Regions from separate parts of the Bradyrhizobium sp. CCGUVB23 genome, predicted to be linked through region 1. Evidence: riboswitches for the same ligand, from Rfam matches in the RefSeq annotation. Region 1 holds a riboswitch; the other holds the start of a gene.

What was found. A riboswitch is a leader RNA that binds a small molecule or an ion and turns the genes downstream of it on or off. The one in region 1 is predicted to bind S-adenosylmethionine.
Region 2: another riboswitch for S-adenosylmethionine. It lies ahead of NLN62_RS25825 (homoserine O-acetyltransferase); the one in region 1 lies ahead of NLN62_RS15085 (O-succinylhomoserine sulfhydrylase).

The regions. Positions count from the first base shown of each region.
Region 1 is NZ_JANADQ010000001.1:3,295,067-3,305,343, forward strand. Features, by position in the region: gene NLN62_RS15050 (SRPBCC family protein) at 1-107, shown strand, start outside; gene NLN62_RS15055 (hypothetical protein) at 234-704, shown strand; gene NLN62_RS15060 (hypothetical protein) at 801-1,493, opposite strand; gene NLN62_RS15065 (MATE family efflux transporter) at 1,637-3,103, opposite strand; gene NLN62_RS15070 (hypothetical protein) at 3,336-4,388, opposite strand; gene NLN62_RS15075 (PAS domain S-box protein) at 4,494-4,916, opposite strand; gene NLN62_RS15080 (2'-deoxycytidine 5'-triphosphate deaminase) at 5,141-6,277, opposite strand; SAM riboswitch at 6,357-6,436, shown strand; gene NLN62_RS15085 (O-succinylhomoserine sulfhydrylase) at 6,506-7,702, shown strand; gene NLN62_RS15090 (SGNH/GDSL hydrolase family protein) at 7,805-8,812, opposite strand; gene NLN62_RS15095 (SGNH/GDSL hydrolase family protein) at 8,825-9,604, opposite strand; gene NLN62_RS15100 (OpgC domain-containing protein) at 9,604-10,277, opposite strand, start outside.
Region 2 is NZ_JANADQ010000001.1:5,604,200-5,614,476, forward strand. Features, by position in the region: gene NLN62_RS25785 (ABC transporter permease) at 1-150, shown strand, start outside; gene NLN62_RS25790 (YdcF family protein) at 228-932, shown strand; gene NLN62_RS25795 (1-acyl-sn-glycerol-3-phosphate acyltransferase) at 941-1,714, shown strand; gene NLN62_RS25800 (gamma-glutamylcyclotransferase) at 1,711-2,322, opposite strand; gene NLN62_RS25805 (DUF2125 domain-containing protein) at 2,433-3,617, shown strand; gene NLN62_RS25810 (prephenate/arogenate dehydrogenase family protein) at 3,762-4,697, opposite strand; gene hisC (histidinol-phosphate transaminase) at 4,694-5,791, opposite strand; gene NLN62_RS25820 (chorismate mutase) at 5,822-6,679, opposite strand; SAM riboswitch at 6,871-6,950, shown strand; gene NLN62_RS25825 (homoserine O-acetyltransferase) at 7,041-8,240, shown strand; gene metW (methionine biosynthesis protein MetW) at 8,243-8,905, shown strand; gene NLN62_RS25835 (alpha/beta fold hydrolase) at 9,138-10,004, opposite strand; gene NLN62_RS25840 (TIGR02594 family protein) at 10,241-10,277, shown strand, end outside.

The DNA.
Region 1 (10,277 bases):
GCCGGCTGGTCTGGACCATCGACATGCTGCCGAACGAGCTCGCACCTTACGTGCAGGGGCAGACCAGGGAAGCGGTGCATGCCATGCACAGGGCGTTCCCAGGTTAGCGGTTCCTCTGTGACGATTTTCACAGAGCCCTCCCCGCGCCGGCTCTAATCATGGCCCCATGCGTCCGTTTGGCTCCGCCTCCCGCGGCGCCGCGCATGCAGGGAGCCAGCCAATTGGAGCGAGCAATGAGAGGTGCTGACAAGGTGATCCGCCAGGCAGCCGCCGCGCTGCTGCTGCTGTTTTCCATCACGAGCACGCCGGCCCGCGCGCAGTTCGCAGGTCTCGGTGGCGGCGGAGGCGCCGGCGGTCAGGACATGATGACCCAGATGGCGCCGATGCTGGAGATGATGAAGGCGAAGATGGGCAAGCGCCGCTTCGCCATGCTGATGCAGACCATGGGCCCGATGATGAGCCGCATGGTGGAGAATGGCGGCGGTTTCGGCGGCATGATGGGCGGCGGCGGCGGTCTTGCCAGTGGCAGTCTCGGCGGCGGTTATGGCGGCTACGCGCCGATGGGCGGCATGGGCATGGGCGGCGGCGACATCATGGGCATGCTCGGCGGCGCGGGCGGCGGCGACATGATGGCAATGATCCCGCAACTGATGCGGCTTGCGAATGTCGGCGGTAGCGGCCATCGCCGCCACAGGCATCACTAGATCGCGTCGGCGTGGCAACCGTAGCAACAGGACAACCACCCTTCGGGGACCCGAAGGATGATTGCACCGAGCCGGTCGGATGATGCCTCGCCGATGTCAGATCCGGTCGTTGATGAGGACGCCGGAAAGCGACGGGTCGTTTGCGTTCGTCGGGTCGCCTGATCGCGTCGCGCTGTAGGTCGAATCCGCGAGCGAGCTTTTCAACGACTGAAGAAATTGTTGAAGCAGATCCGTCGCCGAATTGCCGCTTGACGAGCTGTCCGTGCCGTTGGCCGAAGAAGATCCGCTTGCATTCGCCCTGTCGCTTGCTCCTGTCGTGCTGGAAGAGCTCGAATCCGTGAGCGAGCTTGTCAGCGACTGAAGGAATTGTTGAAGCAGGTCCACCACGGAATTGCCGCTCGACGAATTATCCGTGCCGTTGGCGGGAGGAGGCCCGTCGGGTGGCGGTGGTCCACCTGCTCCACCCGGCCCATGGGAGAACGCGGCCTTGAAGATACCTTGCAGCTCGGTGCCCTGCTGGTCGGTCAGCTTGCCGGCCGACACTTCCTGCTGGATAAGATCATCGATCTTTGACTTGAAACCGTCGGTCGATGGTCTGCTACCGCTTGATTGATCGCTCGCGCTGCTCGATTGCAAGGCGGAATCAATGTCGCTGAGGGCGGACGACAGCGCCGACTGATCGGACGAATTGATCGCGCCCGAACTCACTTCAGCTTGCAGCTCGTCTTGTAGTCGCTGCAACGGCGATGTGTGGTGGTGGCGGGAGGAGAGCGCCGAAATCGAGGTCATGGTGGCTTTCCGTGCTTTAGCTGGACTCGAGGCGACGTTGTCCTCAAGAGCTTGCGCGGGGCCTTCGGCAGAGAGCAGCTCCAGTTACTCGATATTGCTTGGCGATAGATAGAAACATTTGGAAACAAAATGCGGCAAGCGCCCTAGTCCGCCGCGGCCGAAAGAACCGGCCTGATCGCGGGCTTCGTCTCGCGCGGTCCCCAGCGCGTCAGCACGACGCTGGAACAGGACAGCGTTCCAAGCAAGACCATCGAGCTTGCGGCGAGCCAGAAGTAGCTTTGCGCGGTCGCTTCATGCGTCGACAGCCACCAGCCGATCGTCGCGATGAAGACGAGCCGCGCGGTCTGCGCCAGCACCGGTCCCAGCACCTTGGCCGCGCCCTGCGAGGAAAAATACATTGCCGTGGCGAGGCCCATGAAGGCGTAGAACGGCGCGACGGTGGAGAGATATTGATGACTCGTCGCGCGCACGGTCGCGCTGTCGGTGAAGATATTGACCCAGAGATCGGGGAAGATCGCAATCAGGCTCGCGGGCGTGCCCACCGCGAAGAATGCTGCCACGCCGGCCGTCCAGGCAATGCGGCGTGCGCGTGCGATCTTGCCGCCGCCGATCGCCATGCCGACCATCGGCACCGAGGCGATGCCGAACGAGAACGCGATCGAGATCAGCAGAAACTCGAGCCGCGCGCCGACGCCGTAGCCGGCGAGGATCGCGGTGCCGAACTTGGCCAGCATATGGGTGAAGATCGAGATCGTCAGCACTGATTGCAGCGGTGAGAAGCAGGCGATGGCGCCCACTTTCAGGATGTCGAAGAACATCGCCCATTGGATCTTCAGGCCGGCCAGCTTGGGCACAACGCGCGCGCGGCCGGAAAACAAATACCAGCTCATCACGCCGATGTTGATCGTGTAGGCGATCAGCGCGCCGGCGGCGACGCCGCGCATACCGAATTGCGGGACGGGGCCGAGCCCGAGGCCCAGCGTGCCGCCGAGGATGATCTGGCATACCGCCGAATTGAGCATCAACAGCGAGGGCAGCTTCATGTTGCCGGTGCCGCGCAGCACGCCAGCCAAAGTATTGAGCAGCCAGGGCAGCACCGCGCCGCCGAAGAACACCTGCGTATAGGCGATCGCCTGCGCAAGCACATTGCCGCGGCCGCCGAGCAGCTCCAAAAGAAGCGGCCCGAAGATCAGCATGCCCAGCATGAAGACGAGGCCGAAGCTAATGCCGATCAGGAGCGCGTGCGCGGCAAGCGTTCCGGCGCGCTCGCGGTCGCCCGCCCCCAGCGCACGCGCAATCGCGGAAGCCACAGCACCGCCCATGGCGCCGCCGGACATCGTCATCATCAGGATCACGCAGGGAAACACCAGCGCCATCGCGGCGAGCGATTCGACGCCTAGGCGGCCGATATAGGAGGTCTCCGCGATCACCACGCAGGTGCCAGCGGAGAGCCCGATCACGTTCGGCCAGGCAAGCCCGAGCAGCGTGCGCAGGATCGGCCCATCGACCAGCGCGCTCCGTGGCGCAGCAGATCTCGCCGGCCGCGACTGCGGCGGCTTGGGACGCTCCTCCTCATCGACCGGAATCTCGGCGACGCCGACGTCGGACATTTCCTCTCCAAATGACTCTTTAAGATCCTCTCCAAATGACTCTTTAAGAAGGTGCTACGACGATTGGATCGCAGCGTCTGTGAGTATGATCACGTTCACCGTCAATTGACCGATTCAACCCATGAACGAACCTGATGAATGGCCAGTGTTAGCACGGCGATGACCGATTCCACCTGCGTCAGGCGCAAGCGTGCCCTGCGGGAGCGCATTTCGGCGCATGGAAGGTGCTTCGCTAACCGATGCTCCAGAGCAGCGGCGGCTTGCCGCCTGCACCCGCTTGCAGCCTGACGCCGATATGACGCCCGCAGCCGGCCGCAAGCCCCTCGAACAGGCCTTGCAGCACCTTCGCGATAGCCGGATGATAATCGGCGACATCATCCATCAGCTTCCAGCTTTGCTGACCGATCTCGAAGCCGCCTTCGGACTCCGCAAGATCGGCCGCATCGTCCTGTGCCGCGAGCAGGGCGTTCAGGAAGGATGCAAACTCCTTCGCGCCGCCGCGGCTCTTCCCCAGCGCCGCCGCGACCTCGTCAAAACTCTGCATGCCGATCAGTTTGCCCGTCAGATGCAGGAGATATCCGGCATCCTCGGGACCGAACAACTGCACCATCACAGGCGCGGCCGTGCGGACATATTCCATCGCGTAGTTGCGATAGGCCTTTTCCAGCCGCGGCTTTGGCCAGCTCGCGACCGGCAGTGCCGGCGCGCTGTCCGCATCGAACAGCGGTGCTTCGACATGGCGCGCGAATACCAGGCGCTGGTCGACCTCGAGCGGATGATCATATTCGTAGTAGTAACCTTCGAGCCCGTCCTGGCCGTCGACGCTCTGCTTGGTGCAGACGAAGCCGAGCCTGAGATCACCGAGCGCCGCGCCGTTGTTGGCGTGCCAGCCGCGCAGCATCGCGCGCGACACCTCGCCGGGAATGCCGCAGATCGCGGGGCCCTTCCAGATCCAGCGTGGCGGCGGATAGCGGATCCAGGCCTTAGCATCGCTCTCATACATGTATTCGACATGCACGCCGCCGATCCAGTTGGAGAGATAGTGATATTGCGCAGCCGCCACCGCCGGCGGCAAATGACGCAGCCCGAGCTTGTCGAGCCCGGGAAGGAAACGCTCCTGCTGCTGGTGGCGAAACACGCGGAAGACGAATTCGGCAGCATCCGCCGTGCCGCGTCGCGTCACCACGGTGAGGATGAGGCCGGTGAAATAGGCGTGGTAGAGATCGGCGATGGCGCGCCAGCGTTGCCACCGGGCTTCCTGCGCGGAGTCTGCTGCAGCGGCCATGTTCGCTCCCGATCGTTGTTTTGATCGAGTGTGTCACTGCCCCCAGTGACGAGCAAGCTGACGCTCGTGCAGGGCGCCCTGCACGCTTCCTAGCCCAATTCCGGATCACGAAGTTGGCGGCGGCGACGCAGCCTTGGCCGCGCGCTCGCGTTCGACCCTTTCGGTCACATCGCGCGCCATTGCCACCGCCCCCTGCACGGCGCCGCCAGCGTCTCTGACTAGCGCAAACGTCATCTCGATGTAGAGCTTGCGCCCGCTCTTGTGCAGCGCGCGGGTCAGCGTAGGGCGGCCGGCGAGCTTCATCGCGCCGCTCGACGTCGCAGTCTCAAAGCCCTTCCAATGCGCGGCGCGCAAATGCTCGGGAACGATCAGGTCGAGGTTCTGGCCGAGCGCCTCCTGCGCGGAGAAACCGAACAGCGCGCTCGAGGCGCGATTCCATCGGACGATCGTGCCCGCCCGATCCGAATAGATCAGCGCATCCGCGGCGTCTTCGAGAATTCTTGTGTCGAGGTCGGATTGATCTGTCATGTCGTCACCTCGGACGGAATGTAGCCCGGATGGAGCGCAGCGCAATCCGGGATCTTTTTGGTGGCGAGAGTTCCCGGATTTCGCTTCGCAACCTGACGCACATTCGGTGTCATCGCCCGACCTCGATCGGGCGATCCGGTATTCCAGAGGCGGTCGAGCCTGAACAATGGGCCGCGGCGTAGTGGTGCCCCGATCAAGCCGGGGCATGACATCGGAGGATGCGGCTACACCCGGAAATGCTTGCTCAGCTTCAGGCCCTGCGCCTGGTAGTTCGAGCCGATGCGCTGGCCGTACATTGCGTCGGGCCGCGCCAGCATCTTCTCGTAGACGAGGCGGCCGACGATCTGGCCGTGCTCGAGGATGAAGGGCACTTCGCGCGAGCGCACCTCGAGTACCGCGCGCGCGCCTTGCCCGCCCGCACCGGCATAGCCGAAGCCGGGATCGAAGAAGCCGGCATAGTGCACGCGGAATTCGCCGACCAGAGGATCGAACGGCACCATCTCCGCGGCGTAGTCCGGCGGCACCTGCACGGCTTCCTTGGAGGCGAGGATGTAGAACTCGCCGGGATCGAGAATGAGGCTGCCGTCGGGACGCGCCGAGATCGGCTCCCAGAAATCCTCGACCGCGTAGCCGGCGCGGCGATCGACGTCGACGACGCCGGTGTGTCGTTTGGCGCGATAGCCGACGAAGCCGCCGCCCTTCTCGCCGGAGAGATCGACAGAGACGGCGACACCGCCGGTGAGATCGGCCTCGTCGATATCGACGAGACGCTCGGTCGCATGCAGCGCCTCGAGCTGGTCAATGTTGAGGATGGCATCGCCGGTGCGGAAGCGCACCTGCGATAGCCGCGAGCCTTCGCTCACCAGCACCGGAAACGTTTTTGGGCTGATCTCGGCATAGAGCGGGCCATGATAGCCCGCGCCGATCATGTCGAAGCGGCGGGTGCCGTCGGCGATCACGCGGGTAAAGACGTCGAGCCGGCCGGTCGAGCTCTTCGGATTGGCGGCCGCGACGATCTCCGGCGGCAGCGCGAGGCTCTCGAGCAGCGGCACGATGTAGACGCAATTGGTCTCCAGCACCGCGCCGTCGGCAAGGCTGAACTCATGCAGCTTCAGCTCATCGATGCGCTCGGCGACGGTCGCGCCCGGCCCGGGCAGGAAGCTCGCGCGGACGCGGTAGGCGATATCGCCGAGACGCAAATCGAGGCTCGCCGGCTGGATCTGGCTTTCGACGAAGTCGTAGGCGGGCAGGATGAGCCCGTCATCCGCCATCGCCGCGATCATGCGGTCGGGCAGAATACCATTGGCGTCGGCGGCGACCGTGAACGTCAACCGGTGGTCCTCATCTCGGGTCAAACGCATCCAAAAATGCGGAAAAACGAACCTTTTACCGCTATCCGATGGATGCCTTGACGAAAAGGGCATGGCGGAATATGAGCATGACTTATCCCGTGGTGATTTGAGCCGGCCGGCTTGCAGCCACGTTAAATAAATCGCTAAACAGGCCGGGGACCTCTGTGATCCCGGCCAGTGGAGATATCCAGGCCGGTTTTTTTGTGACCATTTTCAAGTGGTCACGTTGGAGGTCCTATGTCGAAGTCCCCGGCGTCCGCCGCGCAATACCGTCCCGAAACCCGCCTGGTCCATTCCGGCACCCTGCGCTCGCAATATGGCGAGACGTCCGAGGCGTTGTTCCTGACCCAGGGCTACGTCTACGCGAGCGCCGAGGAATGCGAGGCGCGGTTCAAGGGCGAAGATCCCGGCTTCATCTATTCGCGCTATTCCAACCCCACGATCGCGATGTTCGAGCAGCGCATGATCGAGCTCGAAGGCGCCGAAGCCGCCCGCTCGGCAGCGACCGGCATGGCCGCGGTGACAACCGCGATCCTGGCGCCCTTGAAGTCTGGCGATCACGTGGTGGCATCAAAGGCACTGTTCGGCTCGTGCCTCTACGTGGTGCAGGATCTGTTGCCGCGCTACGGCATCGAGACCACGCTGGTCGATGGTCTGGATCTCGACCAGTGGCAGCGCGCGGTCAAGCCGAACACCAAGACGTTCTTCCTGGAGAGCCCGACCAATCCGACGCTCGACGTGCTCGACATCCCGGCCATCGCCGAGATCGCGCACAAGGGCGGCGCACGGCTCGTTGTCGACAACGTGTTCGCCACCCCGATCTGGCAGAGCCCGCTCGCGCTCGGTGCCGATGTCGTGGTCTATTCCGCGACCAAGCATATCGACGGCCAGGGTCGGTGCCTGGGGGGCGTCATCCTGTCGTCGGAAGCCTTCATCGCCGAGCACATCCACAATTTCATGCGCCAGACCGGGCCGTCGATCTCGCCGTTCAACGCCTGGGTTTTGCTCAAGGGGCTGGAGACGCTCGGCGTGCGCGTGCGTGCGCAGACCGACACCGCGGCCCGCGTTGCCGAGGTGCTCGCGAGCCATCCAAAGATCTCGCGGCTGGTCTATCCCGGCCGCGCCGATCATCCGCAGGCGGCGCTGGTGAAGAAGCAGATGCGCGGCGGCTCGACGCTGGTCGGCTTCGAGGTCAAGGGCGGCAAGCAGGCGGCATTCCGCGTGCTCAATGCGCTTAAGCTGGCGAAGATTTCGAACAATCTCGGCGACGCCAAGAGTCTGGTGACGCATCCGGCGACCACGACGCATCAGCGCCTGAAGCCGGAAGACCGCGCTGCGCTCGGCATCAGCGAGGGCTTTATACGCTTCTCCGCGGGGCTCGAGCATGCCGATGATCTGATCGAGGATCTCACCGCGGCGCTGGAGAAGGCGTAACCACGCACTCGAAATCGTAGGGTGGGCAAAGCGAAGCGTGCCCACCACTTCTGCCGACGTTTGAGTTAGATAAAGTGGTGGGCACGGCCCACCCTACGGCAGCTACATCGGCCTATACGTCCGCACGTCGGCAGGCACGTTGACCCCTAACTTGATCTGGCCGACGGAGCGGATGATGTCGTCGCCGAGGAGCTGCGCGAAGCAGGCGTAGCCCCAATCATTCATGTGCAGGCCGTCGGAGATCACGAAACTCTCGACCGGAATGGCCTGCTTCTCGTGCCAGTCGCGCATCACCTCGAAGCGCGGGAAGATCCCGACGTGGCGGAGCTCGGCGACACGGCCGAGCAGCTTCACCATCTTGCCGGCGCTCTCGGGGCGCTCGGTGACGCGCGGCGAATATTGCGGATCGACCAGCACGATGTCGGCATCGCCGGCCGCCTGGATGCGCGTGATGCCGTCCTCGACGAGCTTTGCGGTGTCGCCCGGATCGAGGTTGCGCAGCACCGCATTGGTGCCGACCTGCCAGATCACGAGGTCCGGATGCACGTCGATCACCTCCTTCTGGAGGCGCTTCATCATCTCGGGCGCGTCCTCGCCGCCGACACCGGCGTTGATGACGGTGATGTCGGCAGTCGGATATTGCCGGCGAAGCTGTCCGGCGAGGCGGTTCGGATAGTTGAAATCGGGCGAGCTCGCACCGAAGCCCGCCGTCGACGACGATCCGAACGCGACGATCACGACCGGCTTGCCGGCGACCAGCTTGCCCGCGACATGCGGCAGCGAGCCCATCGATTTCGCGCTGCCCTTGTTCGCGCTGCCCTTGGGCGGCAGGCACGGCACGCGGCTAAAGATGTCGCCGGCGGATTTGGCGACCTGCTTGACCCTGTCAATGGCCCGCGCGGTGAGGCCGCGCTGCTCGGGAAAGTCTTGCTGGCTGGTCGCGGGGGTCGTGATCTGCGGTGCGGGCGCCGGACCAGCGGCCTGTGGGGCCGTCGGCGCGACCGCCACGGCCTGCGCGTGGGCGGGTGACAGCGCCACAGGCATCAGCAGCGCGGCCGCTATGGGCGCAGCCAGCCATGCCGTCAGGCCAAAAGGGCGGAAAGAACTCATTTACGCTGAACCTCAATTTTGCTGCTGGGCCGGACCCAGATGGGCGGCATCGACGACGAACTGCGCCAGCGCCCGGCCAAGGCAATCATGGACCTGTTTCGCCAACTCCGGTCCACGCGACGAATTGAACAGGTCGAACTGCCCCTGATCATTCCATTGACGCATGATCGCGAAACGGTCGAACAGCGGAATATCATGCTCCTGCGCGACCACGCGCATATTATCTAGGTAGGGCGGCACCGAGATCATGGTTTCGGTCCGCGGGCTATACTGCAAGTTCATCAATATAACGTCGGCCCCAGCGTTTTGCAGCGCAGTAACGCCATCCGTGACGGCACCGCGGAACTCATCGGGATCGATGGATCGGATAGCATCCACGGTCCCGGTCTGCCAGATGACCAAAGTAGGCCTTTTCGCTTCCATAAGCTTAACGAAGGTGGATGCGGCCTCTTCTGCGGTCTTCTTGCTCTGTAGTTCTACGGAGACGTGCACCGGTTCCGACGGCAGCTTCTCCTTCAGGATCGCCTGCAGCCGGGCCGGATAGGAGCTCTCTTCCGACGACGGGATGGTGGTCGACCGGCTGCCGACGACCAGGATTTCGAGCGGCTTTTCGCTCTTCACGGCCTCGGCGACCTTCGGGAGCTGGCTTTCGGTGGCGAGCAGATAGGACGGCACCTCGCAGGCCGCAGGCCCTGCGGGAGCTTGAGGCGCAGCATTATCCTCGGCGCGCGCGGAAGGCGCGGCGAGCACACCGCATAGCAGGATCAGGCTCCGGAGAACCTTCGCCTTCATCAGCCCCCTCCCGCCAGATCGGCGTTGCCGACGGCGTTTTTGGTTTTCGAACCGCTCTTGTCAGCCACCTGCTTGTACCACGAAATCACCCAGGCCATGGCCCACATGATCAGGATTCCGCAGAGACTAATCAGCGCATGCATGCCCGGGCCACCGGACACCTCGGCCAGGATGAAATGGCCGGCAAAGGCCAGGAACACGCCGAGGCAGAAGATCTCCAGCGAATGCTGGCCGCAGAGGATCAACGGCCTCAGGAGAGGCGATTTCAGGCCCGGCCAGTCCCGCGGCAGGAAGCGCACGGTGAGCGCGGCCAGCGCCAGGAAATGCGTGAAGCGCAGCACGTCCAGATCGGTCTTGTCGATCGGATACATCCACTGCTCGATCCGCTTCGGCATGAAGTGGGAGAGCTGCGGCACGTACCAGGTCAACGTCACGTAGAACGCCGCGGCCAGATAGGCGATCGAGATCCACATCGTCACGGGTGATGCCAGGATCCGTGACATGCGCCGTGCACCTCCGAGCGCACACCAGGCACCGAACACGAACAGCAATTGCCAGGCCAGCGGGTTGAACGCCCAGAAGCCGTTCGGATAGGCCGAAAAATAGAGATCGAACTCCCAAGTCACCACGTAGAGCACGACCGACAGGCCGAGCGTGAGATCCGGCTTCCATT
Region 2 (10,277 bases), 2.3 Mb from region 1:
GTCGGCGACCAATTTGCCGCCCTGCTCGGCACCTTCTCGTTGCGGCCGTCGGGTTACGTCGTGCTCGCGGTGCAGGCGGTCCTGATCGGCGCGATCACGGCGGCGGCGTCGCGCCAGACGCTGTTCGCGACGCTGAACGATGTCGAATAGGGTGCGGCGCGTCAAACCGGACTCCACTTCATCCAAAAACGTTCTAAAATTGCCAGGGGAAGGGACTGCCACATCATATGACCTCGCCGACCGACGATCGATCGCCGAAGTTGCCGCGCGGCTGGCTGCGCGCGACCGTCGTGTCGGCGCTCGCGATCGCCTTCGTCGGCGCCGCGGCGGGTTTCGTCGCGTTCCTGTCCCAGATGCGCGGCGCCGAGCTGGCGCCGGACCGCAAGGCGGACGGCATCGTGGTCCTGACCGGCGGATCGTCGCGGGTGTCGGATGCGATGGAGCTGCTCGCTGCGGGCTACGGCCGGAGGCTCCTGATCTCGGGCGTGCACCCGACCTCTACGGTCAGCGATATCTCGCGTACGCTGCCGGAGAACCAATCCTACATGCGCTGCTGCGTCGATCTCGACCGCTATGCGGTCTCGACCCGCGGCAATGCGGCTGAGGCGCGGCGCTGGGCGCATGAGCGCGGCTTCAAGTCGTTGATCGTGGTGACCTCGAACTATCACATGCCGCGCGCGCTGGTGGAATTCTCGCACGCGATGCCGGAGATCGCGCTGATTCCGTTTGCGGTGGTCGGCGACAAGTGGCGCGATGAGCCGTGGTGGACCTCGTCCTCGACGCTGCGGCTGCTGTTATCGGAATATGTCAAATACATCGCCGCCGAGCTGCGCGTGCGGCTCGAGGATTTCGGGATTGACGTTTCGCCTGAAGTGTCGGAGCAGCCTCCTGGCGTGCAGCCGAAACGGCCCGCCACCGCACAGGCCAATTAGGATCGTTGATGTTCTTGCTCTTCCTGCGTTCGCTCGTCTTCAACGTGCTGTTCTACGCCGTCCTGGTGTTCTGGGCGATCATCGCGCTGCCGACCTTCCTGATGTCGCCGCGCGCGATGCTGACGGTCGCCGAATGGTGGGCGAACTCGACGCTGTTTCTGATGCGGGTGATCTGCAACATCAAGGTGGAATTCAGGGGCGTGGAGAAGATCCCGGCGGGGCCGCTGGTGATCGCGTCAAAGCACCAGTCGTTCTGGGAGACGTTCGGGCTGCTGCACTTCTTCGATCGGCCGATCTTCATCCTCAAGCGCCAGCTCATGCACATTCCGGTGTTCGGTCAGTTCCTGGGCAAGACCGGCATGATCGCGATCGATCGCAGCGCCGGCGTCAAGGCGCTCCTGGACATGACGCGGCGGGCGCGCGATGCGGTGCGCTCCGGCCGCCAGCTCGTGATCTTCCCGGAAGGCACCCGCCGCGCGCCCGGCGCGCCGCCGGACTACAAGACGGGCTTTGCCCAGATCTATTCGGCCTGCGGCGTGCCGTGCCTGCCGATCGCGCTCAACTCCGGGCTGTTCTGGCCGCGCCGCACCTTCATGCGCTATCCCGGCACGCTGGTGGTGGAATTCCTGGATCCGCTGCCGCCGGGCCTGCCGAAGGACGAGTACATCGCGCGCGTGCGCGGCGCGATCGAGGAGGCCACGGCGCGCATCGTCGAAGCCGGACGGAAGGAGCAGGAGCAGCTCATCGGCAGTGCGCCGAGCTACGTGGCTTCTCGCAGCTAGCGCTCGTCGCGCTCGTTGGTGGGAGCCGGATCATGCAGGGAATGCGCATCGTTGTGCAGGAGAGTCGCAAGCTGATGCAGCTGCGTATCGCGAAAACCTTCGGCTTCGATCGCCTTCACCGTCGCGGTGACGTAGTCGCGATTGGCGCCGGATTGGCCGTGACCCTGCAGCACGTGGCGGTGCTGCAGGGCAAGCGACAGGCGTCCCGCATATTGCACATGGCCGCGATCGACAACGTAGGCGAGCGCACTGACACGCTGCCGCGCGTCATTCTCCAGCCACACCGAGCGCATGACCTCGCGATAGACCGAGGTAACCTGCTCGCGCTCGCGCAAGTAAGCGACCACATCGGCACGGCTCTTCGCAGCGACGCGGAAGGCGATGCCGCGGCAGGCGCCGCCGCGGTCGAGCCCGAGCACGAGGCCCGGCTTCTCCGGCGTGCCGCGATGGACGAAGGAATAGACGCAGAGCGCGCGATGCTCGCCGACCAGGCGCGCGGGCACGCGTTCCTCGAATTCGAAGCCCGGGCGCCACATCAGCGAGCCATAGCCGAACACCCAGAGGTCGCCGGTGGTCGTCGTGACGGAGGGGAGGGTATTTTCGGACATGTTTGGCACCGCTACCAGACCCCGCCATCCCGGCGAAGCGAATTCTCCACCTTTTGCAGCAAGCTAACCTCGCTTACATTTGCCATCATCTGGGGTCAAAGGGTCGCCGCATGTCCGATATGACCGTTGCCGCCAGGCGGCGCCCCCGCTGGGGCCTTTTCATCGCGCCCGTCCTCCTCTTGATTCTCGCCGTCGCCTGGAGCGGCTTCTGGTTCTATGCCGCTTCCCAGGCCGAAGTGGCTGCCGACGCGTGGCGCGCCCAGGAGGCCAAGTCAGGCCGTATCTATGATTGCGCCAAGCGCTCGATCGCCGGCTTCCCGTTCCGCTTCGAGGTGCAATGTTCCGGTGCCAGCGTCTCGCTGGTCTCGCAGACCGCGAGCAAGACGCCGTTCACGGCCAAGCTCGACAACATCCTGGTCGTTGCCCAGGTCTATGATCCCAAGCTCGTGATCGCCGAATTCACCGCACCGGCGACGCTGACCGACGGCGTTACGCAGACTTCCTTCGTGGTGAACTGGAGCAAGGGCCGCAGCAGCGTGGTGGGCCTGCCGGCCGTGCCGGATCACGCCTCGATCGTGTTCGACGATCCCGCCATCAATCGCGTCGACGGCTCGGTGCAGGTACCGGTTGCCAAGGCCAGGCAGGTGGAGCTGCACGGACGTCTCGCCGAGGGATCCTCGCGCGACAATCCCATCATCGAAACCGTGCTCCAGATCGCGCAAGGCAGCATCCAGGGGGTGCATCCGCTGCTCGCCGAGCCGTTCGAAGCGGACGTGCGCTCGAAGATCACGGGGCTGAAAGATTTTGCGCCAAAGCCGTGGCCGCAGCGTTTCCGCGAGCTGCAGGCCGCCGGCGGCCATATCGAGATCGTACAGTCGCGCATTCAGCAGGGCGAGATGATCGCGGTCGCCGCCGGCACGCTCGGCATCTCGGCCAACGGCCGCCTCGACGGCGAATTGCAGATGACGGTGACGGGCCTCGAGCGCGTGATCCCCGCACTTGGCATCGACAAGATGCTGGAAGAGGGCGTGCCGCAGGCAACCCTTGACCGCGTCGCCCCGGGCGTGAAGTCGCAGGACCTCAACAACCTCTTCGGCGCCCTCGACCGCGCCATTCCCGGTCTCGGCAAGGTCGTGAAGCAGAACGCCAATGTCGGCGTTGCCGCGGGCATCAACGCGCTCGGCACCGAAAGCATGCTGGAAGGCAAGAAGGCGCGCAGCTTCCCGCTTCGCTTCGCCGATGGCGCCGTGATGCTCGGCGCGCTGAAGGTCGCGCAGCTCCCGCCGCTGTATTGATTTCCCGTCATTGCGAGCCACCGGGTCCGCGCGTAGCGCGGCCCGATGACAGGCTCCGCGAAGCAATCCAGAAAGCCTCCGCGGAGGTAGTCTGGATTGCCTCGTCGCTTCGCTCCTCGCAATGACGGAGGAGAGATTTGTGACCTACTGCTTCGTCAGCGGCGGATGCGGACGGCCGAAATCCGGCGCCGCCGAATCCTGGCCGATCTCGACGATGCCGCGGCGGATGGCGCGGGTGCGGGTGAAGTGGTCGAACAATGCCTCGCCGTCACCGCGACGGATCGCGCGCGTGAGTTTTGCGAGGTCCTCGTTGAAGGTGCCGAGCATCTCCAGCACGGCCTCCTTGTTGGCGAGGAAGACGTCGCGCCACATCGTCGGATCGGACGCCGCGATGCGCGTGAAGTCGCGAAAGCCGCCGGCGGAGAACTTGATCACCTCGGACTCCGTCACCTGTTGCAGCTCGTCGGCGGTGCCGACGATGGTGTAGGCGATCAGATGGGGCAGATGGCTGGTGATCGCGAGCACGAGATCGTGATGATCTGGTGTCATGATCTCGACCTTGGCGCCGAGCGCGGCCCAGAACGCGCGCAATCGATCGACGGCGGCTGCGTCGACGCCCTCGGGTGGCGTGAGGATGCACCAGCGATTGATGAACAACTCGGCGAAGCCGGAATCCGGGCCCGAATGCTCGGTGCCCGCGACAGGATGCGCGGGGACAAAATGAATGCCCTGCGGGAGGTGCGGCGCCATGTCCCTGACGATCGCGCCCTTGACCGAGCCGACGTCGGAGATGATCGCGCCCGGCTTCAGATGCGCAGCGATCTCCTGCGCCACGGGGCCGCAGGCGCCGACGGGAATGCAGAGGATGACGAGGTCGGCGTCCTTCACTGCCTCGATATTGGTTGCGACCACGTGATCGACGATGCCGAGCTCGGCGACGCGCGCCCGCGTCCCCTCCGAGCGCGCCGTGGTGACGATCTCATTGGCAAGGCCCTGGAGCTTCGCGGCTCGCGCGATCGAGCCGCCGATCAGGCCGAAGCCGATCAGTGCGACGCGCTGGAAGTGCGGGGCGACGCTCATTTGCCCCCCATGAAGTCGCGCAGGCCTTCGACCACGAGGCGATTGGCTTCCTCGGTGCCGATCGTCATGCGCAGTGAATGGGGCAGGCCGTAGTTCTTCAGTGCGCGCAGCACCAGTCCCCGTTTGGTCAGGAAGGCGTCGGCTTCATCCGAGGTCCTGCCCTTGTCGGCCGGGAAATGGATCAGCACGAAGTTGGCTACGCTCGGCGTCACCTTCAGCCCGAGCTTGCCGATCTCCTCGGTCAGCCAGTTGCGCCAGGTCTCGGTGAATTGCTTCGACATCTGCTGATGCGCGGCGTCCTCGATCGCGGCGACCGCGGCATACATCGCCGGCGTCGAGACATTGAACGGACCGCGGATGCGGTTCACCGCATCGATGATGTGCGCAGGACCGAACATCCAGCCGACGCGCAGCGCGGCGAGGCCGTGGATCTTGGAGAAGGTGTGCGTCACGACCGTGTTCTCGGTGGTCGCGACCAACTCGATCCCCATCTCGTAGTCGTTGCGAGACACGTAGTCGCAATAGGCGGCGTCGAGCACGAGCAGCACGTGCGACGGCAGGCCGGCCCGCAGGCGCTTGACCTCGTCGAACGGCAGATAGGTGCCGGTCGGATTGTTGGGGTTGGCGAGCCAGACGAGCTTGGTGCGCGGCGTCACCGCTTTCAGGATGGCGTCGACGTCGGCGGTGAAGTTCGCCTCCGCCGCCACGATGTTCCTGGCACCGTTCGCCATGGTCGCGATCGGGTAGACCAGGAAGCCGTGGGTGGTGGAGATCGCTTCATCGCCCCGGCTGAGATAGGTGTGGGCGAGCAGATTGAGGATCTCGTCCGAGCCGGCGCCGCAGATGATGCGGTCGGGATCGAGACCATAGATGCGGCCGATCGCTTCGCGCAGCACGCGCGAGGTGCCTTCCGGATAGTCCTCCAGATGCGTCGCCACATGCGTGAACGCCTCGATCGCCTTGAGCGAGGGCCCGAACGGCGTCTCGTTCGCCGACAGCTTGAACACCTTGCGGCCCGGCTCCGGCACCGGGCTCTTGCCGGGCGTATAGGGCGCAATATCGAGAATGCCGGGATTCGGCACGGGGCGGGACATCGTCTACTCCGGAAAGGATGCGGGGCGGCCTCAAGCCACGTCAGATCTGGCCGTCCCGGTCGGGGGCACCGTATAGCGCGTTGCGTGGCCGCCGACGAGAGCCGACGAGCGGACCGAGGCGCCGGCGCGGATCAGGGCCATTTTGATCTTCTCGAAGCCGATGCCAGTCTCCGACACCAGCAGCGCAGCGCCGTCGAAGGCGGTATCGGGCACCGCGACGATGTCGGCGAGCGGCGCCAGCGCCCTCGCCGTGTCGGCGTTCCAGCCGGACACGCGCACGCTCCAGGTCTGGACCTCCGTGACCATGGCGTCGTCGGCGACACGCGAGATCACGAAGACGGGCAGCGCGGCCGGATGGTCGGCGCGCTCGAGGAAGGGCAGCCGCGCGATGATTTTCGGCGCGCCCTCGGCCTCGAGCTCGCTCCACCATGGCGTGCGGCTCGAGATCGCCGAGACCAGAGCCAAATCACCCTTCGATTTCGCCAACGCCTCGACGGCGGCCTGTGCGCTGAAATGCGGCACATAGGGCGTCGTGAAGCCGAAATGGAATCGCGCCGAATCTCGCATCGCGGACTCACCGACCGAGACGTCGGCATGCACCGAGAACGGCGCCTGCACATAAGTGAAGGTCGAGATGATGACGCGCCAGATGCTCTCGATGGTGTCGAGCGGCAGGATGCCGCGATGGCGCTCGACGAGGCGGCGCATCATGCTGGCCTCGCGCGCCGGCCGGAAAGCCGAGCCGACCTCCTGCGTCTGCTTCGCCTGGATCAGGCGATCGATGATGTCGCCGCGCTGCATCAGCAGGCGATGCACTTCCTCGTCGATCGCATCGATCTCCTTGCGCAATTCCTGGAGCGATGGTGGCGCGGGCGGACGCTGGGACATATCTGTCGGTCTGTCAGGGGCTCGTGAAAGGCGGATCGGCTGGGCCGGATCCGCCGGCGCTATGGGTCTTGATTAGGCAGGATGGACGCCGAAAGCAAAGAGAAATGGCGGCCATTTCGCCTGACATGGCAGGGCCTCATTTGGTTAATCGGCGCCTCGGCTTGACGAATAGCGCGCCAGCAACTAGTTTTTGCCTGTTCCGTGGTCATTTGAGCCGGCCGGCTTGCAGCCACGTTAAAAAACTCGCTAAACAGGCCGGGGACGCATCCGATCCCGGCCGAACCTATCGTTCAGGCCGGGTTTTTCATGGCCTGATGTCAGCGGCGGCTTGAGGGCCGTCGCCAACGAGGTCGATGGTCAGATGGTTGGCGTCACGACGGTACCGAGCCCAGCGATCGCCGAGGAGCGCTCGCACGAGGCGGATCATCCGAGCTCGCAGGTTGCGCATTTCGGCGCGGACCAGCCGTTGTCGCTCGATTGCGGGATCGACCTCAGCCCGTTCCAGATCGCCTACCAGACCTATGGCGAGCTCAACACCGAGCGCTCCAACGCCGTGCTGATCTGCCATGCGCTGACCGGCGACCAGCATGTCGCAAATGTGCACCCCGTCACCGGCAAGCCCGGATGGTGGGAGACCCTGGTCGGGCCCGGCCGTCCTCTTGATCCTCAACGCTACTTCATCATCTGCGCCAACGTCATCGGCGGCTGCATGGGGTCGACGGGACCTGCCTCGCTCAATCCGGCGACGGGCAAGGTGTGGGGCCTGGATTTTCCCATCATCACCATCCCCGACATGGTACGCGCGCAGGCGATGCTGATCGATCGCCTCGGCATCGAGACGCTGTTTGCGGTGGTCGGCGGCTCGATGGGCGGCATGCAGGTGCTGCAATGGACCGCGGCCTATCCTGAGCGCGTGTTCTCCGCGCTCGCGATCGCCTGCTCGACGCGGCACTCCGCGCAGAACATCGCCTTCCACGAGCTCGGCCGCCAGGCCGTGATGGCCGATCCCGACTGGCACAATGGCCGCTATGCCGATCACGGCATCCATCCGCATCGCGGGCTCGCGGTGGCACGGATGGCTGCGCACATCACCTACCTCTCGGATGCGGCGCTACACCGCAAGTTCGGCCGGCGCATGCAGGACCGCGAGCTGCCGACGTTCTCGTTCGATGCGGATTTCCAGGTCGAGAGCTATCTGCGCTATCAGGGCTCGTCCTTCGTCGAGCGTTTCGATGCCAACAGCTATCTCTATCTGACACGGGCGATGGACTATTTCGACATCGCCGGCGACCATGATGGCGTGCTGGCGAAGGCGTTTGCCGGCGTCAAGACGCGCTTCTGCGTGGTGTCCTTCACCAGCGACTGGCTGTTCCCGACCTCGGAATCGCGCGCGCTGGTGCACGCGCTCAACGCGTCGAGCGCGCGGGTGTCGTTCGCCGAGATCGAGACCGATCGCGGCCACGACGCCTTCCTGCTCGACGTCCCCGAATTCTTCGATATCTCCCGTGCGTTCCTACAATCGGCGGGCAAGGCGCGCGGCCTCAACGGCAAGGGCAGCTGACGATGTCTGTGCAAGAAGTGCTGCCGCTCGACGGCCTTGCGGCTGAACAGGAAGGTCACTACCGCGCCGATCATCTGCTGGTTGCGGAGATGGTCAGGCGCGGCTCGAAGGTGCTCGACGTCGGCTGTGGCGACGGCGATCTGCTGCAGCTCCTGGAGAACCGCGGCATCGATGGCCGCGGCATCGAGCTGTCGCGCGAGGGCGTCAACCGCTGCGTCGCCAAGGGGCTCGCGGTGGTGCAGGGCGACGCCGACACCGACCTCGTCAACTATCCCGACGACGCCTTCGACTACGTCATCCTATCGCAGACGCTCCAGGCGACGCGGCAGCCGAGGGTGGTGCTGGAAAATCTTTTGCGCATCGGCCATCGCGCGATCGTGTCGTTCCCGAACTTCGGCTACTGGAAGATGCGGCTGCAGCTCCTGATCGGCGGCCACATGCCGCGCACGGACAATCTGCCAGCGACCTGGTACGACACCGCCAACATCCATTTCTGCACCATCAAGGATTTCGTCCAGCTCTGCGACGAGATCGGCGTGAAGATGGAGCGCGCGGAAGCGCTCGATCTCTACGGGCGCCCGTTGCGGCTCAGATTGCCGTGGTGGGTGTGGAATCTGTTCGGCGAACAGGGCGTGTTTCTGCTGAGCCGCGGCGGCGGGAAGTAAAATCAGCTGACCCTCACCCTGAGGAGCGCGCTCTTGGCGCGCGTCTCGAAGGGCGAGGCCACTGGCGGGGCCTTCATCCTTCGAGACGCGCGTTCCGCGCTCCTCAGGATGAGGGGCTGATGCTTACACCTCGTCATTGCGAGCGCAGCGAAGCAATCCAGAGTCTTTCCGCGGAGGGATTCTGGATTGCTTCGCTGCGCTCGCAATGACGGAATATAGGATGATGCCTTCGCTAATTCGCAGCCACTGACCTCGGATCGCGCACCGGCCAGCGCCCCGCTTCCACCAGCGTGACGAACCGCTCCACCGTTTCGTTGAACAGCGCGGGCTCCTCGAGATTGAGGACATGGCCTGACTTCGGAAACATCGCGAGCCCTGCGGCCAGCAGATGCTTCTTCAGGAACAGGCTCGGCCCGACGCAGGGGTCATCCTCGTCGCCGCAGATGATCAGCGCCGGCGTCGCCACGCGCCCGATCGCTTCCGTCATCATGTAGATCGAGGGGCGGCCGCCCTGGAAGCCGCGCATGGTGTTGGCCGAGCCTCTGGAATCGTGCCGTGCCAGCGCGGCATAGGAATCAGCGTGGCCGCGCGGATCCTTCACCAGAAACGGAATCCGGCTCGGCGCCTCGCGCGTGACTTTGGCAACTTCCGCGGAGCCCAGTGTCTCGAATTGCTCGGCATTGGCGCGGCACTGCTTGCGCCAGGCTTCGAGATTGTCGAGCTCCGAACCGGAGCCGACGCCCGCGAGCGTCATCGACAGCGCGCGCCCCGGCGCGTTGAGGCCGATCTGCAGCGAGGAATATGCGCCCATCGAGAGACCGACGAGATGTGCGCGATCGATCGAGAGATGGTCGAGCACCGCGAGTGCATCGGTGTAAAAGTGCTTGTAGGTGTAGACCTCGGCCGATGCCGGCACGTCCGACGGCGCATAGCCGCGCGCGGAATAGGTGATGCAGCGGTGGCCGCGCGAGAAGTAGCGCATCTGCGGCTCCCAATTGGAGTAGTCGGCCGCGAACTCGTGCAGGAAGATGATCGGCGTGCCGTGGCCCGCTTCCTCGAAATAGATGCGGACATCATCCCTGGTCGTGGCGTGGGGCATTAACCGTTTCCCTCTTTCTGGGCCGTCGCGTTAAGCATCGCAGTTAATGCTGTGGGCAGCAATGCGGCAGCATCAGACCAGCATCGACACAGGGTCATCGCGGAAATTCCCTGAAGCGAATTTCTGCAATGCCGCATTGTGCCTTGCTCTTGCCACATCTGGACTTTCATACGACGCGCGGATGTCGGCCACCGCACGGGCCGATGGGAATTGGGGGTGTCAACGAAGGATGAAGAATGTTTGAGTTGTTTGCGTTCGGCCGGCTGCGTCACG